4 regions of the Mesorhizobium sp. B2-8-3 genome follow, and region 4 is predicted to be linked to each of the others. Evidence: riboswitches for the same ligand, from Rfam matches in the RefSeq annotation. Region 4 holds a riboswitch; each other region holds the start of a gene.
The links. Region 4 has a riboswitch for cobalamin ahead of FJ418_RS17585 (CbtB domain-containing protein). Riboswitches for the same ligand answer to the same signal wherever they lie in the genome.
Positions count from the first base shown of each region.

Region 1: linked by a shared signal. The riboswitch ahead of bluB (5,6-dimethylbenzimidazole synthase) and the one ahead of FJ418_RS17585 (CbtB domain-containing protein) in region 4 are both predicted to bind cobalamin.
Region 2: linked by a shared signal. The riboswitch ahead of FJ418_RS24935 (DUF1636 family protein) and the one ahead of FJ418_RS17585 (CbtB domain-containing protein) in region 4 are both predicted to bind cobalamin.
Region 3: linked by a shared signal. The riboswitch ahead of FJ418_RS16860 (DUF1636 family protein) and the one ahead of FJ418_RS17585 (CbtB domain-containing protein) in region 4 are both predicted to bind cobalamin.

Region 1 covers NZ_VFTW01000021.1:31,474-36,239, reverse strand. Annotated here, with positions in the region: gene FJ418_RS24400 (TetR/AcrR family transcriptional regulator) at 1-511, shown strand, start outside; gene FJ418_RS24395 (hypothetical protein) at 729-1,712, shown strand; gene bluB (5,6-dimethylbenzimidazole synthase) at 1,713-2,444, opposite strand; cobalamin riboswitch at 2,487-2,664, opposite strand; gene FJ418_RS24385 (histone deacetylase family protein) at 2,779-3,705, shown strand; gene FJ418_RS24380 (exodeoxyribonuclease VII small subunit) at 3,709-3,960, shown strand; gene FJ418_RS24375 (DUF2277 domain-containing protein) at 4,019-4,285, shown strand; gene FJ418_RS24370 (pirin family protein) at 4,295-4,766, shown strand, end outside.
Region 2 covers NZ_VFTW01000022.1:35,831-40,596, reverse strand. Annotated here, with positions in the region: gene FJ418_RS24945 (cobaltochelatase subunit CobN) at 1-1,104, opposite strand, end outside; gene cobW (cobalamin biosynthesis protein CobW) at 1,123-2,160, opposite strand; gene FJ418_RS24935 (DUF1636 family protein) at 2,163-2,588, opposite strand; cobalamin riboswitch at 2,628-2,831, opposite strand; gene FJ418_RS24930 (winged helix-turn-helix domain-containing protein) at 2,862-4,061, opposite strand; gene FJ418_RS24925 (NADH-quinone oxidoreductase subunit A) at 4,393-4,758, shown strand; gene FJ418_RS24920 (NADH-quinone oxidoreductase subunit B) at 4,749-4,766, shown strand, end outside.
Region 3 covers NZ_VFTW01000010.1:62,196-66,961, reverse strand. Annotated here, with positions in the region: gene FJ418_RS16870 (ABC transporter substrate-binding protein) at 17-964, opposite strand; gene FJ418_RS16865 (ABC transporter ATP-binding protein) at 997-1,785, opposite strand; gene FJ418_RS16860 (DUF1636 family protein) at 1,782-2,165, opposite strand; cobalamin riboswitch at 2,361-2,568, opposite strand; gene FJ418_RS16855 (efflux RND transporter periplasmic adaptor subunit) at 2,903-4,060, shown strand; gene FJ418_RS16850 (FAD-dependent monooxygenase) at 4,057-4,766, shown strand, end outside.
Region 4 covers NZ_VFTW01000011.1:18,765-23,530, forward strand. Annotated here, with positions in the region: gene FJ418_RS17565 (GNAT family N-acetyltransferase) at 1-334, opposite strand, end outside; gene FJ418_RS17570 (DMT family transporter) at 379-873, opposite strand; gene FJ418_RS17575 (hypothetical protein) at 939-1,523, opposite strand; gene FJ418_RS17580 (CbtA family protein) at 1,575-2,315, opposite strand; gene FJ418_RS17585 (CbtB domain-containing protein) at 2,476-2,685, opposite strand; adenosylcobalamin (AdoCbl) riboswitch at 2,686-2,829, opposite strand; gene FJ418_RS17590 (histidine phosphatase family protein) at 2,915-3,487, shown strand; gene FJ418_RS17595 (PilZ domain-containing protein) at 3,637-3,909, shown strand; gene FJ418_RS17600 (MAPEG family protein) at 4,164-4,577, opposite strand; gene FJ418_RS17605 (SRPBCC family protein) at 4,639-4,766, opposite strand, start outside.

The DNA of each region.
Region 1 (4,766 bases), on a different contig from region 4:
GATGGACGATTTCACCGCGTCGGCCGGCCTGACGCGCGGCGCGCTCTACCATCATTTCGGCGACAAGAAGGGGCTGCTGCAGGCGGTGATCGCCGAGATCGACGGCGAAATGGCCGAGCGGGTGAACGAGGTGGCTTCGAAGGCGCCGACCCGCTGGCAGCATTTCGTCGATGAATGCACCAGCTATATCGAAATGGCGCTGGAGCCGGAAATCCAGCGCATCATGTTCCGCGACGGTCCGGCGGTGCTCGGCGACCCGGCGCAGTGGCCGAATGCCAGCGCTTGCATCGCCTCGATGACCGACCATCTGACGAAGCTGCAGGACGAGGGGGTGGTCGTTCCAGAGCTTGATCCCGAGACCACCTCACGGCTGATCAATGGCGCCAGCAGCCAGGCCGCGCAGCGCATCGCCAATTCGAAGGATCCCGAAGCGACGTCGAAGAAGGCGATCGCGGCATTCAAGCAACTGCTCGAAGGCTTGCGCAAGAGGGTTGACGGCACGCTTGGGTAACCAAGCCACCGGGTTGTGCACCGCTTTCCGGCCGCCGCAACCCCGCCGCGATTGACAATCAATGGGGCGAGCGCATCCTCCACCGCCAACTCTTACAGCGCCGCGCGTTCTTTGAACGCGCAAAGGACGCTGTAAAAACTTTGATTCAGCGCATGGCCCTTCCCAAAAATCGATTCCGATTTTCGGGATCATGCGCGGGGGTGTGGAGAGTCGGGGCATGTGGGACTTCAGCATCGCCAGGTCGGTGTCCATCATGATGCGGACATGGCCGTTCATCGTCTTTCGCATGATCGTCTATTTCGGCATCACGGTTGCCTACATCATGGCGACTGGGACGGGGGCCAGCGTCGGCTACGGCGTCGGCCACATCTCGACCGATCCCGACGGGCCGATGTCCTTCGCTCTGTGGGGCGGCGTGGTCGGCTTCGGCGTCGTGTCGATCGCCGTCTACTGGATCCGCGAATACATCCTCTACGTGCTGAAGGCGGGCCATATCGCCGTCATGGTGCATCTGATCGACGGCCACGATGTCCCTGACGGCCAGAACCAGATCGCCTATGCCAAGGAAGTGGTCACCCAGCGTTTCGCCGAGGCCAACATCCTTTTCGTCGTCGACCAGTTGGTCAAGGGCGCCATCCGCGCCATCACCGGCCTGATCGGCGGCATAGCCGCCTTCCTGCCGATCCCGGGCCTGAGCGGCCTGGTCGGCTTCATCAACACCGTCATCCGTATCTCGCTGACCTATGTCGACGAGATCATCCTCGGCTACAACATCCGCATCAATTCGAACTCGCCCTTCGAGACGGCCAGGCAAGGCGTCGTCCTCTACGCCCAGAACGGCAAGCACATGGTCAAGAACGCCGTCTGGCTGGCGGCGATCATGTGGGGCGTGTCCTTCGTCATCTTCCTGTTGATGCTGGCGCCCGCGGCCGCGATCCTCTGGGTCATGCCGGGCCAGCTTGCCGGCTGGGCTTTCGTGCTGGCCATCGTCTTTGCCTGGGCCTTCAAGGCGGCCTTCATCGAGCCCTTCGCCATTGCCTCGCTGATGCAGGTCTATTTCGAAGCCATCGAGGGCCAGGTGCCCAATCCCGAATGGGACCACCGGCTGGCCGAGGCCTCGTCCAAGTTCGGGGAACTGCGCGACAAGGCGCTGGGCTCTTTCGGCGGCGGCTCGCGCTGGGATACCCCGAGAGCCGCCTGATCATGGCTTTGATGGGCCGCCAAGCCTGGCGATTGCCGATTTGAGCGGCGCCTCGCCGGCGCCGCGGAAAGTCTCGCTCATCACCAGCTCCGGCAGCGGCAGGCGCTTGCCCCAGCCATGCGCCTCGAGATCGGGCTTCGGCGCGAAGGCAGAGACGCGGCCGACGCAGAGATAGGCGATCGGCGTCACATGTTCCGGGATCGACAAGAGCTGCTTCAGCGCTTCCGTCTCGATGATGCTGACCCAGCCGACGCCGACACCCTCGGCCCGCGCCGCCAGCCAGAAATTCTGCACCGCGCAGACGGTGCTGTAGAGATCCATCTCCGGATTGTGCCAACGCCCGAGCGGCGAGTCCTTCGACCGCTGCCGGTCGCAGGTGATGCAGAGATTGAGCGCGCTTTCGCAGATGCCCTCGAGCTTCAGCTTGCGGTAAAGCGCCTGCCGTTCCGCCTCGATCGCCGGCAGCTCCTGCTCGCGCGCGGCGAGGAACAGGTCGCGCACCTGCTGACGCCTGCCTGGATCGCGGATGACGATGAAGTTCCACGGCTGCATGTAGCCGACCGACGGCGCATGATGCGCGGCGGTGATGAGCCGCGCCAACACGCTGTCGTCGAGATCGTCGGGGATAAAATGGCTGCGCACGTCACGCCTGGTGAACATCGCCCGATAGACCGCGTCGCGCGCCAATTGGTCAAAGTCGTCGCCGCTCGCGGCGATCGCTGCTGCCGTCATCGCTTTTCCCCTTGCGACAAGCAGTCCCCCGCCTGACCAAGCGGAAAACCATGTCTGCCGGGCCGGTCTTCTGGCTCGGGATCCTCCCGCATCCGGCGCCTTCCCGTCATCGACAGTGGCTTTGCCGGCGCGGTCCCCCTCACAGCGTTGGGCACGCCACGGAGTTCAACCGTGTTCCCGATTCTCCCGCGTCGCGGGCACCAGGCAGCGAAGAACCTTACCGCGAAGCTTGCGCCGCGCCAATGGCGCCAGCGACATGGGCTGGCGCAATTTTCCCCAGCCATTCGGCTTTCAAACATGGTCATCCGCGCCGCCGGTGCCTAGATTAGGCGCCATGGACACCCGTCTCTACACGCACCCGATCTTTCTGGAACACCTCACGCCGCCCGGCCATCCCGAGCGGCCTGACCGCCTGCGCGCCATCGAACGCGTGCTCGACGACGAGGCTTTTTCGGCGCTCGACCGCGTCAAGGCGCCCGAAGGCGACGAGAAAACGATCCTCTATGCGCATCCCGAGGATTTCGTCGAGCGCGTGCGCGCGGCGATCCCTGAGAACGGCATCGTCTCGATCGACGCCGATACCAGCGCCAGCCCGAAAAGCTGGCAGGCCGTGGTGACGGCGATCGGCGGCGCCAACGCGGCGGTGGACGACGTCTTCGAGGGCCGTGCCGCCAACGTCTTCGTCGCCGCCCGTCCGCCGGGTCACCACGCCGAAAAGACCACCGCGATGGGCTTCTGCCTGTTCAACACGGCCGCGATCGCCGCCCGCTACGCGCAGAAGAAGCATCAGGCCGAGCGCGTCGCCATCGTCGACTGGGACGTCCACCACGGCAACGGCACACAGGACATTTTTTGGGACGACCCGTCGGTTCTCTATTGCTCGACGCACCAGATGCCGCTTTATCCCGGTACCGGAGCGAAAAGCGAAACCGGCGCCGGCAACATCGTCAATGCGCCGCTCGCGCCGCAGACCGGCAGCGACCTGTTCCGCGATGCCTTCCTGTCGCGCGTGCTGCCCTCGATCGATGCGTTCGCGCCGGACCTGATCATCATTTCAGCCGGCTTCGACGCGCACCACCGCGATCCGCTCGCGGAGATCAACCTGACCGAGGATGATTTCGACTGGGCGACCGGGCAATTGATGGAGCGCGCCGGCCGCCACAGCTCCAACAGGCTCGTCAGCCTGCTGGAAGGCGGCTACGATCTGCAGGGACTGGCATTTTCAGTCGCCGCCCATGTCGGGCGGCTGATGAAGGGATAGGCTATGGCATTGGAAGGCAATGAGGACGTCAAGGCGATGAGCTTCGAACAGGCGCTCGACGCGCTGGAGAAGATCGTCGATGATCTTGAGCGCGGCGACGTCCCGCTCGACCAGTCGATCAAGATCTACGAGCGCGGCGAAGCGCTGAAGGCGCATTGCGACCGGCTGCTGAAAGCGGCCGAGGACAAGGTCGAGAAGATCAGGCTGTCGCGCGACGGCAAGCCGGTAGGAACGGAGCCGCTCGACGCAGAGTAACGACGCAGAGTAATTTGGACGACGGTGAGGCAGACAAAGCAGGTAAGGAGTTCAAGCTATGTGCCGCAACATCAAGACCCTGGCCAATTTCGAGCCGCCGGCGACCAATGACGAAGTGCATGACGCAGCGCTGCAATTCGTGCGCAAACTGAGCGGCTCGACCAAGCCCTCCAAGCGCAACGAGCATGCCTTCCACCATGCGGTCGAGGCGATCACAGCTGTCGCGCGCGAATTGATCGATTCGCTCGAAACCAACCAGGAACCGCGCAATCGCGAGGAAGAAGCTGCCAAGGCGAAGGCCAGGTCGGCGCTGCGTTTCGCCTGAGGATCCGACATGAGCTTCTTTCCGGGAAACGATCCTGAACCGGGCGATGCCTTCGCCTGCGACCAGATCGAACTGATGGTCGTCCCCAACGCCAAGGACATTGGCGGCTTCGAGGTGCGCCGCGCCTTGCCGACGGCAAAACGCCGTCTGGTCGGGCCGTTCATCTTCTTCGACCGCATGGGGCCAGCGATCCTGCGCGCCGGCCATGCGCTCGACGTGCGCCCGCATCCGCATATCGGGCTTTCCACCGTCACCTACCTGTTCGACGGCAAGATCAGGCATCGCGACTCGCTCGGCACTGAAATGGTGATCGCGCCGGGCGACGTGAATTTGATGACCGCCGGGCGCGGTATCGTCCATTCCGAGCGCACGCCGGAGGAGTTGCGCGGCGCACCGATGTCGGTCTCCGGCCTGCAGACCTGGCTGGCGCTGCCCGACGGCAAGGAGGAAATTGCCCCGGTGTTCGCGAACACGTCGGTGG
Region 2 (4,766 bases), on a different contig from region 4:
CTCGCGTCTCGTTGTGGCGACGATGACCTGGAACACCGGCACGCCGGCGCGGTCGAACAGAGTCTCGATGCCGGGCTCCGCGCCGGAGGCGAAGGCGGTGGCGGTGACGATGGCGGCGGGATTCAGCGAGGCGATCGCGTTTTCGACGAAGGCGAGAGACGCCGGATCCTTGAGGCTGGAAACGAAGATCGGCACCGGGGCCATGCCTTGCTGCTTCAACGCTTCCGCCAGAGCGTCGATCGGCGCTACGTCTGCCGCGAGCAGCATCGAGCGGTAGAAGAGGATGGGGACGACTGCGAAATTGTCGACGCCGAGTTCCGTCACACCCCCCTCTGTCCTGCCGGACATCTCCCCCGCAAGGGGGGAGATTGCTCTGTGGTCGACGGTTTCGCCAACTGTAGATGTTTCAGCTAGCTCGATATTTGACGAAGCAGAGATAGAGCCGGCTTGGGTGACGGCTGATCTCCCCCCTTGCGGGGGAGATGTCCGGCAGGACAGAGGGGGGTGCGAAGGAATGCCGACCCTTGAAACGTTCGACTTCTCGACGACACCAACTCCCGGCTCATAATACCCCGCCTTCGGCACACTGACCGCATCAACCACGGCCGCCTCAGCCCCCGCAAGCTTTGCCAGCCTTTGCACCAGCGCCGCCATATTGGCCGGCCCGCCTTCGCGGAAATAGCCGAGCAGCGCGTCGAGCTCGGCACGCGGCAGCGTCGAGCCTTCGATCAGCCGCTGGTCCTCGTCATGGCTTTCGCCGGGCAGCAGCGCCAGCTTGATGCCGCGCTCGCGCGCGACCGCGGCGAGCTGGTCGCAGCCATAGCGCCACCACTCATAGCCGCCGAGGATGCGCACCAGGACGACCTTGGCGTGGCGGGCGACGCTGTCGATCCAAAGATCCACCGACATCGGGTGGCGAAGGTCGCGCAGCGCCGCAAGCCGCATCGCGGGCAGCCGCGCGGCATCGGCCTTCCAGGCGGCGGCCAGACCGGCGAGGTCGCTGTCGGTGAAGGACAGGGCCACCACATCCGCAGGCGTCTGCCTGAGGTCGACCGGCTCGGCGAGATCGTCGAGCGAAGCGGATGTCGTGGTGAGGATATGCATCGCTTTTTGGTCTTTGCCTCAGCCGGCGAGGATACGCTCGATCGCCGGGCGGTTCAGCCCCTTGAGGCCGATGACGACGAGCCGCGAACGGCGGTCGTCCTCGGCCGTCCAGGCGCGGTCGTAATAATGATTGACGCGCGGGCCGACAGCCTGGAGCAGGAGCCGCATCGGCTTGCCGCCGACCTCGACGAAGCCTTTGACGCGCAGCACGTTTTCCTGCTCGGCGGCAAGGGCGACGCGCTCGGCCAGCTCATCGGGGTTGGCGACCGAAGGGATGTCGATGACGAAGGAATCGAAATCGTCGTGCTCATGGTCGAGCTCGTCGTCGTGATGGGTCTTGCGGTTCTCGATGTCGTCCTCGACGGCGAGGCCGAGACCGAGCAGCACCGACGGGTCGACCTTGCCTTGCGCGGTCGGAACGATCTTCACGGCGCGCGCGACGTGCTTGCCGATGACGGCGTTGGCGCGCTGCGATCCGGCCGCATCCATCAGGTCGCTCTTCGACAGGATGATCAGGTCGGCGCAGGCAATCTGGTCCTCGAATACCTCTTCGACCGGATCGTCATGGTCGAGCGTCACGTCCGCGGCGCGCTGGGCCTGCAGGGCATCCATGTCGGAAGCGACGCGGCCGTCGGCCAGCGCCGGACCATCAACCACGGCGACGACCCCGTCGACCGTGACGCGGCTCTTGACCGTCGGCCACTGGAAGGCCTGGACCAGCGGCTTCGGCAGAGCGAGGCCGGAGGTTTCGATCAGGATGTGGTCAACCTTGGGATTGAGCGACAGGATCTGGTCGAGCGCCGGCACGAAATCGTCGGCCACGGTGCAGCAGATGCAGCCATTGGCGAGCTCGACGATGTTTTCCTCCGGGCATGTGTCGACGCCGCAGCCTTTCAGGATATCGCCGTCGATGCCGACATCACCGAACTCGTTGACGATGATCGCCAGCCGCTTGCCCTTGGCGTTCTCGAGCAGGTTGCGAATCAGCGTCGTCTTGCCGGCGCCGAGGAAGCCGGTGACGACGGTACAGGGAACACGGGAAACGGAAGCGTTCATGGTCAGTCCTTCAGCATGTCGAGGGGAGGGATGCGGGCAACCAGGCCGCGCTTGAGAGAATCGGGCCGGCCGCGCCAGGGGATCAGGCCGTCGGTCGAGATGGCGAAGAGCTTTGCGCCGGCGATGAGGTCGGCGCCGCTGGTCGCGGTCAGATCGCCGAAGACATAGCTCCAGCAGCCGTCGCGCAGCAGCGCGGCGCTCAGCCGGCGCTTGCAATTGCCGAGGCATTCGACGGTGCGGATGCGGACGTTTTCACCGGAGGCGGCACGGCGCGTGTCTTCAGCCAGCAGCGCGCCGGCACGCGGATGGGCGTCCGAGCCGGTTTCGTCGCGGCAGGAGGAGCAGACGATGACGGTCACGCCGGCCAGCGCGTCGGGCTCGGACGAAATATCCGCACTATTTGCCGGGAAACTGCCGTTGCGATCCAAAACCAGGCTCCTTGCCCGGAAAACCCGCCGGGCATTCGGATACTTAAAGTCTCAGACGGCAGGTCTCCTGGCTCGCGAGTCGTCGCCTTGAAGGCCGCCTTCCCGGGAACATCCCAGTGGTTTTCGGCCGGGGCTCGTCGCTTACAGTTGCGGGGACAGCCGCGGATTTGGGCGTTGGCCCGCACCGCATTCCCTCTTGGCTCCTCCCTTTGCCGGGAGAAGACCGTCTGGGTCAGGATTTAGGCTTACGGCCGGGTGCCTGTCAACGCACGGCTACGACACCGCGATGTCGGCCAGCGCCGGCCCGAGGTCGCCGGCCGGCGTCACTTCGATCGCCTCCAGGCCGAGCCATGCCTGCATCTGCTTCAATTCGTCGAAGAGTTGGGCCGCCGTTTCGGCGGGAGCACCGGTTTCGGCATAGGCAGCATGGACGCGCAGCACGCTCGCCGGCCGATCGGCTCGCAGATCGACACGGGCGACGATGCGGTCGCCAAGCAGGAAGGGCAGCACGTAGTAGCCGTATTGGCGCTTTTCGGCCGGCGTGTAGAGCTCGATGCGGTAGCGGAAGCCGAAGAGTTTTTCCGTCCGGGTGCGCTCGAAGACGACGGGATCGAAGGGGGCGAGCAGGGCGCGGGCCTCTATTCGGCGTGGAAAGCGGGCGTCCTTGTGGAGATAGGCGGTCTTGTCCCAGCTCTCGACCTTCACAGGCAGCAGTTCGCCCGCTTCGACCAGTTCCTCGATGCGGTCTTTCGTATCGCCCGGCGCGAGACGAAAATAGTCGCGAAGGTCGCCATAGGTGGCGATGCCATGGGCGCGGGCCGAGATGCGCAGCAATTCGCGATGCGCGTCCTCGACCGAGGGCACCGGCAGGTCGAGCACGGCCTGCGGCAAAACGCGCTCGGGCAGGTCGTAATAGCGTTCGAAGCCGCGCCGGTAGGCAGTGGTGATGCGTCCGGCCCAGAACAGCCATTCGAAAGCGTGCTTGGCCTCGCTCCAGCCCCACCAGCCGCCATTGCCCTTGTGGCCTTCGATGTCGGACGCGGCGATCGGGCCGCGTTCGGCGACCTGCGCATAGATCTCGTCGATCATCGCCTTGCGCTCCCGGCCCCATTTCGCCAGGCCGAGATACATCTCGTCGCCCTGCTCGGCGCGCAGCATGCGCCAGCGCATCAAAGGGTAGGTTTCGACAGGCAGGAACGACGCCTCATGCGCCCAATACTCAAAGACCGCGCGCTTGCGGGTGACCGCGGCGTTGTCGAGCAGCGCAAGCGGGTAGGGGCCGAGGCGAGAATAGAGCGGCATATAATGAGCGCGCACCACAGCGCTGACGGAATCGATCTGCAACAGGCCGGTTCGTGAAAGCACGCGCGCAAGGTGGCGGCGATCCGGAACGCCGCCGGGCCTAGGGTCGTTGAACCCCTGTGCTCCGAGCGCAATGCGCCTCGCCATGGCCAGCGAAATCTTGTCCTTCATCGAGGCGCCTTGCCCTGATCATTTGCCGGATTTTTAGCCGGTGATTCCGGCCATGCTAGCAGGCAAATGGCGGGAGATATGTCAGGAGAGAAAAGTGGAGTAAAAATCGAAGGAAATCAAACAGGAGCGGATCGGACCAGTTTCTTCCGATAAGGCGTCCAGGCCGCGAATTGAACAAGGTTTGACTTGCGTCACCGAAACCGCTGCGCTAACCCTCGCCGCGTTGCAGCATGGGCCTCTTAAAACGGTTCAGCGGTTAAACTGTCACGCTTCCGCATTAGAGTTCGTTGCTGTAATCAAAGTGAACTGCCCGCCTAAGGAAAGCCGCCGCATGAGCGCACTCCTGAGTTCATATCTGCCGATCGTCCTGTTCATCGCCGTGGCGCTGGTCGTCGGCCTTGCGCTGCTCATAGCGCCGTTCCTGGTGGCCTACCGCAATCCCGACCCGGAGAAGCTTTCCGCCTATGAATGCGGCTTCAACTCGTTTGACGACGCCCGTATGAAATTCGACATCCGCTTCTACCTGGTGTCGATTCTGTTCATCATCTTCGATCTCGAGGTCGCCTTCCTGTTCCCGTGGGCGGTCTCCTTCTCCAAGGTCGGCATGCTCGGCTTCTGGTCGATGATGGTGTTCCTGGCGGTGCTGACCATCGGCTTTGCCTATGAATGGAAAAAAGGAGCGCTGGAATGGGATTGAACGACAGT
Region 3 (4,766 bases), on a different contig from region 4:
CATCAGAACTCCAGGCCTAAAACGCTTCCGGATGCATGGCCCTGGCGATCTCGCCGATCGCCTCGATATTGGCGGGTCCGGGCGTCAGCTCGGCGTAGCGCAGCGCGACGAAGCGCTCGTTCCTGACAGCGTCGGTCTCCTTCATGGCCGGATGGACTTTAAGGAAATCGAGCAGCTTCCTGTAGCCGCCGCCATCCTGGTAATCGAGCAGGATAAGGAACTGCGGATTGCGCGAGGCGACCGTCTCCCAGTCGGTGTTGCCCCAGCTCGTCTCCATGTCGGCCATGATGTTTTCGCCGCCGGCGGCTGCGATCATGGCGTTGGGAATGGCGAACTTGCCGGCGGTGAAGGGCTTGTCCTCGCCGGAATCGTAGAGGAACACGCGCGTGCCCTTGCGGTCGCCGACCTTGGCGGTGATATCGGCAAGCTCGGCCTTCCAGCCGGCGACCAGCTTTTCGGCCTCCGTCTCCTTGCCGAAGATCTTGCCGAGCTTCTCGACGTCGCCATAGAGCAAGTCCATCGAGGCGACGGGCCGGTTCTTGTCGAGATGGACGCAGCTTTCGGTCAGCACCAGCGTCTTGATGCCGTGCGGGGCGAGCGTGTCGGGCGTGACCTCGCCGCCCGGCTTCATGCCGTAATACCAGCCGGCGAAGAAGAAATCCGGCTGCACGGCGACGAGGTTTTCCAGCGTCGGATATTTTGGCGCCAGCTCCGGGATGGAGCCTTGCTCCGCCTTGAACTCGGGGCCGACCTTGTACCAGCCGGTGATGCCGGTAAGCCCGACGATCGACGGCTGCAGCTTCAGCGCGAAGGCCATCTCGGCCATGTTGAGGTCCTGGATGACGGCGCGTTTTGGCGGTGCATCGAAAGTGAGCGCCTTGCCGCAGCTGTCGACGGTGACCGGGAAGGCGAAGGCGGCCGAGGCGAGAAGCGAGAAGGCAAACGACAAAGCGAGGCGTTTCACGGGATGGTGCTCCTTGTTTGGGTTGGGCAGGTTCAGGATGGCGAGGAAGCGCGCGTGGGCAGCTCGAAGACGGTGAGCTCGCGGTCCTCGGTCGGGTGCCGCAGGCGCAGCACGTCGATGCCGAAAACCTCGCGGATATGCGGCTGCGCCAGCGCCTCGCGCGGCGGTGCCAGCGCGTGCAGCCGGGCGTTGCTCATCACCGCGACGTTGGTGGCGAAGGGCGCCACCAAGGCGAGATCGTGCAGCACGGCGACCACGGTCATGCTGAATTCGGCCACCAGTTCGAGCAGTTCTGCGCGGGCGCGCGGGTCAAGGTGGTTGGTCGGCTCGTCGAGGAACAGGATCTTCGGCTCTTGCGCGATGGCACGGGCGAGCTGCGCGCGCTGGCGCTCGCCGCCGGAGAGCGAGCCGATGCTGCGCGCGAGCAGTGGCAAGAGCCCGGTCCGGCGCAGTGCTTCGACGACGATGTCGCGGTCGTCGTGCCGGCGCCTCAGGCCGGCATGCGGGACGCGGCCAAGCTCGACATAGTCGATGAGCGCCAGCCGTGGATCCGGCTGGTCCGTCTGGCCGACCACGGCGATGCTGAGCGCCCGCTCGGCGGCGGTGATCCTGTCCAGCCGGCGGCCGGCCAGGCGAACCTCGCCGTGGCTCGGCGACAACGCCCCGCACAACATGCGCAGCAGGGTCGTCTTGCCGGCGCCGTTCGGGCCGATGATGGCGAGGCGCTCACCCGCCGCCAGCGACAGGCTGACATCCTCGACCAGCGTCCGGCCGTTTGCCGTGGCGCCCAGATCGCGGGCTTCAAGCAGGGGCACGCTCACCGGACTTGCTCCCTGGCCTTACCCGCGGCGGGGATGCGCGCCAGTATCTTGCCGGCGAGCCTTGCCGGGCGCTGGCCGGAATTGCACCAACCGTCGGGCAGCGAGGCATAGAGCCTGGCAAATTCGACCAGCGCGCCGGCGTCGGTGCCCCTGTCGATGGAACCGAAGAGATAGGTGGCTTTGCCTTGCGCCATGAAGGCCACGGTGAGCGGCCGCGCGCAACCCGCCATGCAGTCGATGGTCTCGATGGCAAAGGAAGGCGCCGGCTGCAAGGAAAGCCTGGAGCGCAGGTCGGCGCACAAACCCTCGCCGGACCTCAGCCCAGTCACGGTATCGCGGCACAAAGAACAGACGATGATGCGATGGCTCGAGCGTTTCACCGTTTCACGGAAACGGCGAACCGCTCTATCTCTTTGTTTTGACACAATTCCAGACGGAAAACCGCTACACACTTTTCCTGAAATTGCTCTCGAGGCGTCCAACATTTCCGTCACTTTCCAAAATGGCGACGGAAGGATGCTGGACGAGCCGGCCGACAAGACCGGTGCTCGCGTCTCCTCCCGGCACACCCCGTCCGGTCAACTCATGTCGATGGCAGGTCTCCTGGCTCGCGGGTCGTTGCGCCATCCGCCTTCCCAGCCTTGCCGGCCAGTGGCGTTTCGGATGGAGCTCGCCGCTCACAGTTGCGGGGGCAGCCACGGGTTCGATCCAGACCGGATCTCACCGTGTTCCCTTTTTCACCCCTCGCCTTGCGGCTCGGGGACCATGACGCAGCCATCGTAGGTTGTCCGCGCGCGAGTCGCAACGGCTTCTGCGCGCGTTCATCACCGCGTGAAGCGACCTGCCTGGAGAAATGCATTCGTGGTTCGATTCTCGTTATGATATGTAATAACGTTACACACCAACGAATGCGTAGCAGTCAATCCCTCCTCGCGCCGTCTCACCCAAACATCGGAAAATTTTCAGAAACCGTTCGGGATTTGCCGGAGCCGAAATCGCAAAAAGATCGGGCTGGCGAAAGACAGGTTGCAACGCCTCGATCCCCTGCCAGCCAACGCAGTTTTCCCGACCGCCGCGTCCTCCCAAGCGCGGCCGCAACCTTGGGCACGGAGACGACATGATTGCCGCACGTTTTCACAACAGTCCTCTTGGGCACAACAAGCCGCTCAGGCGCCGCCTTGTCGCCGGCTCCATCGCCGCGCTCGCTTGCGGTGCCGTGATGGTCTGGCACGGCGCCAGAAGCGAAGCATCGAACGTCGCGCCGGGCACGCCCGAAACCAAGCTGGTCAAGGCAGTTTCGGTCTCGCCGGAACCCGTCGCGGATAACCGCGTCGCCATCGGCGAGATCAAGCCGAGGCTGGAGAGCGATCTCGGTTTTCGCGTTTCCGGCAAGCTCATCCAGCGCACCGCCGAGGTCGGCGCCACGGTGAAGAAGGGCGAGGTGCTCGCCCGGGTCGACGACCAGGATTATCGAAACCGGCTGGCCAGCGCGGAAGCCGATGTGACAGCGGCCGAGGCCGTGCTGGTGGAAGCCAGCGCCGCCGAAGCGCGTATCAGCGCGCTGCTCGCCAAGGGTTTCACGACACGCGCCAACCATGACGCGACGCTAAAGAATCTGCGCTCGGCCGAGGCCAAGCTGAAATCGGCGAACATCGCCTTCGCGATGGCCAAGGACCAGCTCGGTTACACCGAGCTCCGGGCCGAATTCGACGGCATCGTCACCGCCACCGGCGCCGAGGCCGGCCAATCGGTCAATGTTGGGCAGATGGTGGTACGCGTCGCCGATCCGGAGAGCCGCGACGCGGTGTTCTCTATCGCGGAAGCAGCCTTTACCAGCGACCGGCGCGGTCGAAAGATACCCGCCGTCACCGTCTCGCTGCTCAGCAATCCGGCGGTCTCGACCGCCGGCACTGTGCGCGAGATAGCGCCGATGGCCGACGCCGCCACCCGCACCTTCCAGGTGAAGGTTTCGCTTGAGAATGCGCCTGACGAGATGCGCTTCGGCGCAAGTGTCGCCGGCCGCGTCGAGATCGCCGGCGCGCCTGTCGTGCTGCTGCCGGGCAGCGCGCTGTTCGACAAGGAAGGCAAGCCCGCCGTCTGGGTGGTGTCGGCCTCGTCGGCTGTCGAGCTCAAGCCGGTCACCATCGCCCGCTACGAGACCGACCGCGTAGTCGTCAGTGCCGGGCTCACCAAGGGCGACCGGGTCGTCACTGCCGGCGTTAACCGGCTGCGGGAACACGAAAAAGTCCGTATCGTTGAGGGAGAAGGAAAATGACCATGTCAAAGACCAAGGTCCTCATCGCCGGCGCCGGCCCGACCGGGCTGACGCTCGCGCTCTGGTTGACCAAGCTCGGCGTTCCGGTGCGCATCTTCGACAAGGCCGCCGCTCCCGGCGAAACCTCGCGCGCGCTGGCCGTCCAGGCGCGCACGCTGGAATTCCACCGCCAGATCGGCATCGTCGACGACGTGCTTGCCGCGGGCGTGAAGATCGAACAGCTCACCGTGCATACGCCGGCAGGCGTCGCCGCGAGACTCCCGCTCGCCGATTTCGGCCGCGGCATCAGCCCCTATTCCTTCGCCTTCGCGCTGCCGCAGGACATCCACGAGCGCGTGCTGATCACGCATCTGGAGCGCGCCGGCGTCGAGGTGGAGCGCGGCACGGAGCTCATCGCTTTCCAGGACAAGGGCCACGCGGTCATCGCGACGCTGAGCAAGGAAGGCCAGACGGAAACCGTCGTCGCCAACTACCTCGCCGGTTGCGACGGCGCCCACAGCACAGTGCGCCACGGGCTGAATATCGGCTTTCCCGGCGGCGCCTACGAACAGTCCTTCTACGTCGTCGACGTGAAAGGCCGTGGCGACATCACCCGCAACGGCATGGACACGACCATCAGCACCTACGGTTTTGCCATCGTCATGCCGGTCCGGCAGTCGGGTTCGATCCGGCTGATCGGCATCGTGCCGAAGGCGCATGAGGCGGA
Region 4 (4,766 bases):
CTGCGCCTGATGCGCGGGCATGCTCCATGGTCCGTTCCAGCAGCGTGTTTCCGATGCCGCGGCCTTGTCGGCCAGGATCGACGAACAGCTGGGCGAGGAACCAGATATCGCCGCATACCCAGCTCCAGGCGAAGCCGGCAATGTCCCCGTCATCTTCCGCCACCCACAGGCCGCCGGGGTCGTCCTCGAGCGAAAACAGCTGAAAGTTGGGAGGGCTCGTCGCCGCCATCGGGCCAAAGCCGTGCCGAGTGGTAAGCTCATTGATGCTGGCCACCACCAGCGCATCGGTCGCCACGAGATCATCGGCGCGAGCAGGTCTGTAAACGAGCGACATTGAACAACCTCAGCCACGGAGCGTGAGCCGCAACGCCGATCGTATCAGTTGTCCATGCCTGCCGTCTCGGGCGCCATCAGCAAGCATCGTCCGGGGTCCGAGGCCGCGTTGACCCCCGGCGTTTGCCCACCGATGGCAAGCACGATGCCGGCAAGCGCCAGCGCCACGCCCAGCGCCTGCCAGCGGCTGATGGTTTCGCCGAGCACGAGATAGCCGAGCGCCAGGGCGAAAGGCGAGGTGAGCGAGAAGAGCAGCGCCGTGATGCGCGGGCCGACCGAATAGATGGTGGCGAAATAGGTCGAGCTGGCAATGCTGATGCCGGCGAAGCTCGATCCGGCAAGCAGCCAGAACTCCCTCGCTCCGATCGTGTGCCAGCCGCCGATCGCCAACGACACCGAGCCGGTCATCACGAAGGTTGCGAGCATCTGCCAGCGGGCAAGCTGGAGCAGGGGAACGCGGCCCTTGAGCTCGCTCAGGAACATGGAGCTCAGCGCGCTGCATAAGGCGGCGGTGACGGCGAAGGCTTCGGGGGCGAACATGGCTGGCGGCTGCGAATCCGGGAACCGGACAATTGCCGATGCTTACGCCTGCGCGCAGCGCTCGGCTAGGCCGCGCGGGCGCGCGGCGTGCCGAAGATGGACCATGCGGCGGCGACGAGCGCCGCTATCGTGGCAAGCAGCACGCAGAGGCTCGGCAGGTGGAAGACCATGTCGCGCCATCTGGGCTCGACGACGGCGCCGGTGCTGAAAGACTCGCCGCTATACTGGCACAGGATCCACGACGCGCCGCTGCGCACCATGTCGGCGTCGATATCGGAGATCAGTGCTTTCGCGTTGCGTTCGGCTGAGGGCATCGTCGCCATATGGGTGAGCAGCGCCTTGGCGGTGGCGAGGTAGGCGTGGCTGCATTCGTTGAAGGGGCTCTCCTCGTCGGCGAGGCTTCCCGGCATCAGGCCCCACAGGCAATAGGTGTATTGCAGATTGCCGTGATTGTAGAGCCGCCGGAAGGTCGGGTCGGTCGCGGTCTGGTGCTGGGCGAGCTCGAGGATCTCGCCGCGGTAGCGGGCGATCACGGCCATCTGGCCGTGTGTCAGGCTCGGGATCTGGATGCCGGGAGGAGGCGGGGCGAAGGATCCGCTATGCGCTTCGGCGGGTGCTCCCGCCGTCATGATCGAAAGGGCGGTCGCCAAAAAGAAAATGGCCGCCAGGGCAAGGAACCGTGGCGGCCGACGCATCGGATTTCAGGCGAAGCGGCGGGCAGGGCTGCGCTGGTCGCGCGCCGCGACCACGCGCTCGGCAACCGCGCCGAAGCCGAGCCCGACGACGGTCCATAGCACAAGCTGGATGCCGAGCGAGGCGACGCGGAACTGCCACAGCACCGTCGCCGAGAAGTTCTCCGGTACTTCGTTGATGTCTGGCAGGGCTGCCTTCACCAGCGCGAAGACGACGAGGAAGGCCAGCCCAGCCACGATCGAGGCGTTCCAGGCGCCGAGCCGGGTCCACAGCCGCTGCGCCAGGCCGACCGCCGCCACCATCGCCGCGATCGAGACCACGATCATGATGAAGAACAATTCCGTGCGGTAGCCGATGGTCTCGGCATTGCCGACCGCGGGCGGGTTGGCCGGGTATTTGAGGCCGGGCACCACGATCACCGCCAGGAAGCCGAGCAGCGCGATGAGCGCCGAAGTGCCACGGGGCCCAAGCGAACCCAGCCGGCCATAGGCATAGGCGAAGACCAGCGAGAACAGCCCGCCGAGGGCGGCGCCATAGACCAGCACGCCGGTTGCGAGACCGATGCCGGCCTGCGTGACGCGGCTCACCATCTCGGGCTCCGGCGCCTCGCCGGCCGTCTGGGCCTGCTGTTCCTCGAAGGCGATCGCCTTGTCGACCTGCGGCTCGCCATAGACGCGGGCGAAGGCGAATGCCAGAATCCCCGCAACCAGCCCGACAAGCATGCCGCGCAGCAAAAGTTTTCCGACCATGTCGTTAACCCTCTAAGCAATTCCAGGAAAAGTGCGTAGCGGTTTTCCGTCAGGAATAGCGTTAAACCAACCCAGCAATTCCAGGAAAACTGCGTGCCGGTTTTCCGTCCGGAATCGCGTTAGACCAAAATCGAAGCGAGTTCACCGATGCTGAACCGCCTTAGTGGCAGGGGAAGCCGAGCAGGTGGCGGCCGTCATGCACGAATTCGTGCACATAGGTGCCGCGGATCAGCGACGTCGCGCCTTCTTCCGCCCCGACGAAATAGATCGCCAGCATCAACAGCAGGCCGGCGAAGATGGCCCACGGCAGAAGCTCGCGAACCGGAATCGCAACCGGACCGTAGCTGGGGGCGAAGGTGGTGTCGGACATATTGACCTCCCGTGGGATACTGCGTCCCGTTGATCGAACAATGCTGCGGAATAAGGCCTGACTTTCGGCTGGTGCCGATCACAGTGGCGCGACCGTGCCGGACTCGCACCGGCTTCCAATCCCGTATAGCGCTAAAACACTTGTCAGCACTTCGTTCGCCTGTCAACGACATGTAATGGCCAACACGGCTTCGCGCGGCCGAAATTTCACTGGACCACGGAGTTTTGGGATGCTCGCCCGCCTGACGATGATCGCAAGCGGCGCGACGCAGGCCACGCGCAAGGGTCGTTTTCCGAGTGACGAGGCGCCGGAGCCGCGAGCCTTCGAGCGTGCCGGCGCGCTGGCCGCTTCGCTGCGCCGCGCCGACCGCGTCTGGACGAGTCCGGCGCGGGCCGCGCGGCAGACGGCCGAGGCGCTCGGCCTGGCGGCGACGGTCGAGCCGCTGCTTGGCGAACAGGATTTCGGGCGCTGGGCCGGCAAAAGTTTCGAGGAGGTGCAGGCGGAGGATCCGGAAGGCATGGCGGCATGGCTTTCCGATCCGGATGCCGCACCCCATGGCGGCGAGTCGCTTGCCGCGGTGGCCTCGCGCGGCGCGGCACTGCTGGAGCGCCTGGCCGCCGAGAGCGGCCACACCATCGCGCTCACCCATGCCGTGCCGATCCGCGCCGCCATGGTGCATGTGCTGGGTGCGCCGCTCTCCTCGGTCTGGAAGATCGACATCGAGCCGCTGTCACTCACCGAGTTCCGCGGCGACGGCCGCCGCTGGGTCCTGCACGCGAGCGGGGTCATCGTCTCTGGTTGAACCCTCTGGGCATGAAAGATCCCGATGAACGCGGTCGGCCTATGAAGCTGCCGTTCCGCGTTTCAGTGATTGCTAACGGAACGGAAACGCCTCGCTGCTATGGTGCTGCCCTGTTGCGAGGAGAGCCTTGCCTGAGGAGCCCGCCGGATATGGCCAATTTTCCCGAGACCGAGCGCCGTCTTCATGCGCGCGAATTCGTGCTCAAGGAAGCCACGATCATCGCCGCCGGCGTCAGGATCGGCTGCTCGGTCAGAAATCAGCACGAGCAAGGTGCGGAATTGCGCGTCGGCGCCGATGTGGAGATCCCGGACCGCTTCCTGCTCGAGGTCCCGGCCGACGATACGGCCTATCGCGCTCTGGTGCGGTGGCGGCGCAACGACCGCGTCGGCGTGGCGCTCTACAGCAACGCGCCGAAGGACTGATGCGCAGCCGTCCCACCAATTCGTTACTTGATCCTGCCCAAGGCGATGTGCAGCCTGGCATATCGGGAACGTAACCGCCGCGAGCGCGTTCATTGCCGGACCAACAGGGATTTGCGAATGAGCAGGACAGCCGTTTGGGTGGCGCTGCTCGCCATTTACCTGTTGCAGGCCAATGGCCCATGGTGGATCTCCTGTGGTTGTGCAGGGATGAACCTCTGATCGGCTGAGGGTTCCGCCGACGAAGCGAAAGCTGCTCAGCGAAGCGCCGCCCACCCCGTCACGAGGATGAGAACAAGCGTGACCAGCGCGCCCGAGACATAGAAGATTGTCCTGACGCTGCCGCCCTTGGCGGCGTTTCCTCCACGCAGGTAGATGACCATGTGTACGAGGCGTATCGCCAGGTGAACCCAGACAAGCACGGCGAGCGTCACCGGGCCGACGCCGACCATCATCGCCAGCATCACGGGCACGACGAAAGGGGCCAGCGCCTCGACCGAATTCATGTGGACGCGGTCGATCCGGTAGAGCCGGTTGTCGTCGTCCGCCGGGACGACCGGACCCGAAAGCTTGCCCGCAAATCCCTTGGACGAGCCGGAATAGACCGCCAGCGCCACCGACAGGAGACAGAGCGCAAGCACGCCGAGCGTGCTCAGCCAATAAGCTTCCATTTTCCGCGCTCCTTCCAATGGCTGTCGTGCGGGCCAAGCCCTTCGGTACCGGGTGGTGCTGTCAGGCTGCCCGGGAAAAGAGGTCCTGGAACCGCTGCAGGTAGAGCGGCCAGCCCTGATCGCTGTCGACCCCGCCGCGCACGCTTTCCCAGCCTTGGCCATGCCGCTCGATATGGCGGTGCTCGATTT